Parashewanella spongiae: one gene and its partner. The protein of the gene in region 1 interacts with the protein of each later gene in a pairwise test. Links are inferred from orthologs where the notes say so. Each region holds a gene or a part of one and is shown on either strand. Other genes may lie near its edges.

What was found.
Region 2: the proteins of rlmKL (region 1) and typA interact in binary tests that used the Escherichia coli proteins (3 or more experiments, as listed by UniProt). The link is inferred for Parashewanella spongiae from one-to-one orthologs.

The regions. Positions count from the first base shown.
Region 1 is NZ_CP037952.1:2,602,084-2,605,340, reverse strand. Bases 138-3,059 are described here. They hold rlmKL (bifunctional 23S rRNA (guanine(2069)-N(7))-methyltransferase RlmK/23S rRNA (guanine(2445)-N(2))-methyltransferase RlmL), read right to left. Parts: upstream 2,709-3,059; coding sequence 567-2,708; downstream 138-566. Other genes in these bases: E2I05_RS10075 (glutaredoxin family protein), read right to left, coding at 335-574; E2I05_RS10080 (ABC transporter ATP-binding protein), read right to left, coding at 138-333. Outside these bases: more of E2I05_RS10080, read right to left, coding at 1-137; E2I05_RS10065 (helix-turn-helix domain-containing protein), read left to right, coding at 3,078-3,257. UniProt on the Escherichia coli protein: Specifically methylates the guanine in position 2445 (m2G2445) and the guanine in position 2069 (m7G2069) of 23S rRNA. Methylation occurs before assembly of 23S rRNA into 50S subunits.
Region 2 is NZ_CP037952.1:477,450-480,662, forward strand. What follows is about bases 336-3,213. They hold typA (translational GTPase TypA), read right to left. Parts: upstream 2,742-3,213; coding sequence 930-2,741; downstream 336-929. Other genes in these bases: glnA (glutamate--ammonia ligase), read left to right, coding at 3,160-3,213. Outside these bases: E2I05_RS01645 (ankyrin repeat domain-containing protein), read left to right, coding at 1-313. UniProt on the Escherichia coli protein: A 50S ribosomal subunit assembly protein with GTPase and nucleotide-independent chaperone activity, required for 50S subunit assembly at low temperatures, may also play a role in translation.

The DNA of each region.
Region 1 (3,257 bases):
AGCTGTTTCTAATTGATGAGAAAGATCATGATAAGCTTGAAGCAAATCGCCAATTTCAGCAACGCCTGCGGCGATATAAGAATATATTGAACCTGATTCTGATTTTGGTGGGTCTTGTTGCAAGCGGCTCACTTTAACATCAGTAGCGATATTAAACTCACCATCATCTAAAATAATGTCACCAGCAAGCACTTTCATTAAACTCGACTTACCAGCACCGTTACGGCCAACGATACACACCCGTTCTCCGGGCTCAATAGTAAAATCAGCATCTTTCAAAAGTGGTGTATGACCGAAAGCTAATGCACCGTTATTAATACGAACCAGACTCAATTTATGCTCCTATAAACTTCTGAACGTCGTTTTGCTCAAACGGCCAGAATAATTCTTTATTATTTAGACTGTCATAAAGGACAGGAATACTTACACCATATTTATCAGCCAATTGATCATCGTCACAAATATCTTGATGTTGATAATCAATTGCTTCTTTGGCCACCATTCTTTGAGCTATTTCGCACAAATGGCAGCCTTCGGTATGAAACAAAACAAATTGTTTTGAAAAATCAGCCATGTGTTAATAACCATGTATTGTGAATTTGCGGGTTACGTTTGTAATCCAATGGCAGTGTTTTAGCGTCAAGGTTTTCAACTTTAATACCAATTTTTGCCAAAGCTTCAATATCCATTTTAAATTTCCGCTTATTATTTGAGAATATAATCTCTCCATCTGGCATCAGTAACTTCATAAGATCTGTGAGTAATTCAACATGATCTCGCTCGACTTCAAATGAATCTTCCATTCTTTTTGAATTAGAAAAGGTTGGCGGATCAATGAAAATCAAGTCAAATTGTTCTTCTGATTCTTTTATCCACTGAAGGCAATCCGCTTGCTCGAAATGATATTGATTTCCATAAATACCATTAAGTTTAAAGTTTTCTTCAGCCCACAATAAATACGTATGTGACATATCAACTGTGGTCACCGATTTTGCACCGCCTAAAGCAGCATGAACAGATGCTGTGCCAGTATAAGCGAATAAATTCAGTACATGACGATTTTTTGATTTATCACCGACTAAGCGTCTTGTTAATCTATGGTCAAGAAAGAGCCCTGTATCTAAATAACCAGATAAATTTAGCTTAAACTTGGCATTGTATTCTGTGGTGATCAACTCAACTTTGTCTTGATTACGTTTTTGATATTGGTTACTACCTTTTTGGCGTGAACGTGTCTTCACAACGATGTTATTTGGAGCAACATCCGTAAGTTGCGGTAATACTAATAAAATATCACTAATACGACGTTTAGTAACTGACTCCGGAATTTCAATTGGTGCAGCATATTCTTGAACAACAAGATGATTTAAGTATTTATCGATTGCTACATTGTAATCGGGTAAATCAGCATCATAAATACGGTAGCTATCAATACCTTCTTTCTTAGCCCATTTATTGAGCTGTTTAAGGTTTTTCTTTATGCGATTACAGAAATCTGGTGCCACGTTAGCAATGCTAACTTCTGCAGTGTCATTGACTTTGGTTTCTGTTCTTTCTCGACGAGTACTTGTGGCATGCATAGTGTAAAGATTAAAACCGCACTCCATAGCACCATTAAACATTTTAAGTTGTCTATCTGCTTTCAGTTTTAAAGCCGATAATAATTCAATTTCACTACAAAGCAGTGCAAGCTTCCAGCCACCAAAAGTAAACTTAAAGTGCTCACCAAGCTTGTAATATAACTGCAGGAGCCCAGTGACTTTGCCTAAACGCTCACCGTAAGGAGGATTACTCACTAAAGTCCCTGTTTCAAAAGGTGGGTTCATTGCCAGTGCATCTGCAATTTCAAAATCAATAAACTGTGCAACATCGGCATTTTTAGCATTTTGCTTAGCGATGTTCACTACTCTTGGGTCAATATCAGATCCAAACAGTTTAATTTCGCAACGGGATTTACCTAATGAAGCTCGAGCCTCTGCCTCTTGTAATATTGAATCCCACAACTCTGAATTGTGTCTTCGCCATTTTTCAAAACCAAAACTCTGGCGATGTAAAGCAGGTGCTATATCAGCAGCAACCATTGCAGCTTCAATTAATATCGTTCCACTGCCGCAGAATGGGTCAAATAAATCAGTTTGCTGTTCAATCCAACCACTACGAGCAAGCATGTTCGCAGCAAGGTTTTCTTTCAATGGCGCAGAGCCAGTGTCACTTCGGTATCCACGTTGATGAAGTCCAGGGCCTGAGAAATTGATGCCTATAGATATCGTACCTTTACGAAAATGTGCATCGATTCTAAATTCTGCTTCAGACCTTTCTACGTTAGGACGTGCTTCACCATCGTCACGGAAACGGTCAACCACAGCATCTTTAATCTTAAGCGCACCGAACTGAGTATTCTTAATGAACCCACCAGTTCCATGAAAATCGATACTAAACGTCGATTTATTTGAAAAATGACTTGGCCAATCAATACAATAAGCCGTGTCGTATAATTCATCAGGAGTGGTGCATGACGCTTTTTGAAGTAATAAAACGATTCGACTCGCAAGACGACTCCACAAAGTAATACGATAACCTAACTCTAAGGAAGCTGAAAAGTATACGCCTGCTACACTTTCTTTAATATCACTCGCACCTAACTTATCTAACTCTTGAGCTAGACTGTACTCAAACCCGCGTGGGGCCGCTGCAAAAAATTCAAACATCTGTTACTTCAAAACGCCGAAAAAATAATGACCGACATTATACCTGTTGAGGCATATAAGCCTAGAAAAATCAGTTGGACGCATAAAAGTAAGATTAGTAACTCAAGTTCAACCATAAAAGTCATAAAGTGTACTCATCCATTGAGTGAATGCTTGACGCTCTTAAACGCAGAGAAAATTACCGCTTGCTGCATTGTAACTTTTATAAGTAGAACTACTACTTACTTCAAGTCACGCCTTGATATCGAAAATTTTCTCTGCGTTTAAGAGCGCCACCAACTGATTTTTCTAGTAGTCCATTCAAGAACAAATAATGACCGAATGGTTATATCCTAACAACTCCTGAACACAAGAAACACTGGAGTTGTTATGAGGGTTAAATACCACGTTCGTTCGAGTAATGAAGAATGTTCAATGCTTGAGGCTTTGATAAAGCAGAAGAAACCACGTGTTGCTCAACATAAGAAACGACACGCCCAAATTTTACTTGCTATTGATGAGAATAATTCGCCACTGATCAATCAACAGATTGCTAAAGCACTAAACATC
Region 2 (3,213 bases), 2.1 Mb from region 1 along the record:
AGCGATCAATCATTCGAAAAGTCGAAACCAACAACTCATAGAAAAACTTGCTGAGTTAGAAGCTAAAAATTTAGCATTAGAAACACAGCAAACAGAATTGACAATGAATTTTTCAACTAAAGAATCAAAGTTACGAGCTGAATTAGCGACAGCAAAGGACAAATATAAGAAAGCTTATCTTAGGGCTAAAGCACTGCTAGATGACAACGAGGGAATAAGAGGCCACTTATATCGATTAGAAAAGGCATTTAAAACAGCTCAAGAAACCGGTGAATTTAAACATCCTGTGCCATATGACAAATTACAAACTTAAATAACCACATAATACAGGGTAAACGAATGAATTTTTTTCGAGAGAAAAACGTAGACTTTAGGGATCTAGCGATTTAGAAAGTACCAATCTTTGTCATACCAGCGCAGGCTGGTATCCAGTGATTTTTTATAGAAAAAAGCAAAGGAACTAGACTACCGACATCCAAAACTGTCGTTACTTCGTTTCTACTTGCAAAATTTATAACGCAGCTAGCGGTGATTTTGGCAAGTATATGAATGTTCAGCACTCACCTGATGGATGAATTCGGGTTGTTTGATTTTGTATTTAACTTCAATAGATTAAAGTTAAATTGTGCGTTCAACTGACATTGCGCACACGGAATAGTTATGTGGTTAAGGCTAAATAAGAAATAACTTTTTATCTATTTTTTACTTAAAATTAACCGATATGAACATTTTTACAACACAAAAATGAGTAACCATTCATTAATTTTGGTTTTTTAATAGGTGTACTCAATGTCAGGTTCAACAAATTTATTTAGGTTTATATATTACTCACTCGTGCGGTTGATCTGCCACATAATACCCATAAAAAATCCCACAGTATTACTACAGTGGGATTTAGTCACGCTAGCTTAAATTAAAGCTAAATTGAATTAACCGCGTGAAGCACGTTTGCGATCATTCTCAGTCAAGTGTCTCTTACGAACACGAATGCTCTTAGGTGTTACTTCAACCAATTCATCATCATCGATGAACTCTAACGCTTGTTCAAGAGTGAGCAAGATAGGTGGAGTCAGAACCTGTGCTTCATCCGTACCTGAGGCACGCATGTTAGTCAGCTGCTTACCTTTCAAACAGTTTACTGTTAAGTCATTTGAGCGAGCATGAATACCAATTACTTGACCTTCATAAACTTCAGTCGCGTGACCAATAAAGAGACGACCACGATCCTGCAAGCCAAATAGCGCAAACGTCAAAGCTTTACCCGTTGCATTTGAAATCAATACACCATTACTACGTTGACCGATATCACCTTCTTTTACTGGACCATAATGATCAAAAGTATGGTAAATTAAACCAGTACCTGAAGTTGCTGTTAAAAATTCAGTTTGAAAACCAATCAAGCCACGACTTGGAATGATAAAGTCGATACGAACGCGGCCTTTACCATCTGGTTGCATGTCACGCATGTCAGCCTTACGAGTTCCAAGCTTTTCAATCACGCTACCTTGGTGATCTTCTTCAACGTCAACAGTGACAGTTTCAAATGGCTCACTCTTTACACCATCAATTTCTCTGACGATAACTTCTGGACGAGAAACGGCTAATTCATAACCTTCCCGACGCATGTTTTCAATCAAGATTGAAAGGTGTAACTCACCACGACCAGATACTTTAAAACGATCTGGGCTATCCGTTTCTTCAACACGTAATGCTACGTTATGAACAAGCTCTTGCTCTAGACGCTCAAGAATATTACGTGAAGTAACGTACTTACCTTCTTTACCTGCAAACGGAGAGGTGTTTACTTGGAAAGTCATGGTGAGCGTTGGTTCATCAACACTCAGTGGTGGCAATGCTTCAGCCGCACCTACAGCACAAATTGTATCTGAAATTTTAAGCTCACCAAGACCTGTAATAGCAACGATATCACCAGCGTCTGCACTGCTCACTTCGTGACGATCTAAGCCCATGTAACCTAATACTTGTCCCACTTTACCGTTACGAGTTTGGCCATCAGCGCCAACAACCGTTACTTGTTGATTAACTTTCACGCTACCACGTTTGATACGGCCAACACCAATTACACCAACATAAGAGTTGTAATCAAGTTGAGAGATCTGCATTTGGAACTCACCTTCAGCGTCAGCATCAGGGTAAGCTACTTTATCGACGATAGTATCGAACAATGGTGTCATGTCTTCGCTTTCTACATCTGGATCTAAGGTTGCGAAACCGTTCAATGCAGAAGCATAGACAACAGGGAAATCTAATTGCTCATCGGTGGCACCCAAGTTATCGAACAAATCGAAGACTTGATCCATAACCCAATCAGGACGAGCACCAGGGCGGTCAATTTTGTTGATAACAACAATTGGCTTAAGACCTTGCGCAAAGGCTTTCTTAGTCACAAAACGCGTTTGTGGCATTGGACCATCAACGGCGTCAACTAAGAGTAAAACAGAGTCAACCATAGATAGGACACGCTCAACTTCACCACCGAAGTCAGCATGGCCAGGAGTATCTACGATATTAATACGGTAGTCATTCCACTTGATGGCCGTGTTTTTTGCCAGAATTGTGATTCCACGTTCTTTTTCAAGATCGTTTGAGTCCATCACCCGTTCAGCGGCTTCACCTCGAGTTTCAAGGGTCCCTGATTGCGCCAACAATTTATCAACCAAAGTCGTTTTGCCATGGTCAACGTGAGCGATAATGGCGATGTTACGTAATTTTTCTAGCACTGAATAAGCCTCATACCATCAAATAAAATACACATGTTCTTATATTAGCTGACAATTATTTCAATTGATCGAGCCGTATAAAAACTAAGCAACGAGGATCGTTACCTTAAAAAAGCGGTGTATTCTACTCTAGCTGACTCCTTAGGCACAGGATTATTTTTTGTTCAGTTCAATTATTTTCCAGTAAAACCTACAAAACCTTGCACCATAACTGTGCAACTAAGCACGCTTCAGGTGCAAAAACAGAGTTTCACATTTAATAGTAATCATATTTATCTTTTTATTTTAGTTGGTTACAAAAGTGGCATAAGTTTCGCTTAACACATGAAGATGACCAAACGTGCTAAAATTCAGTGTTGTAAAAATGCATGTTAATAACAATTAATGCAAAGAACTCTATCCTACCGGAGAAAACAGAATGTCAGTTGAAGCAGTGCTTAAGCAACTTGAAGACCATGAAGTAAAATTTGTT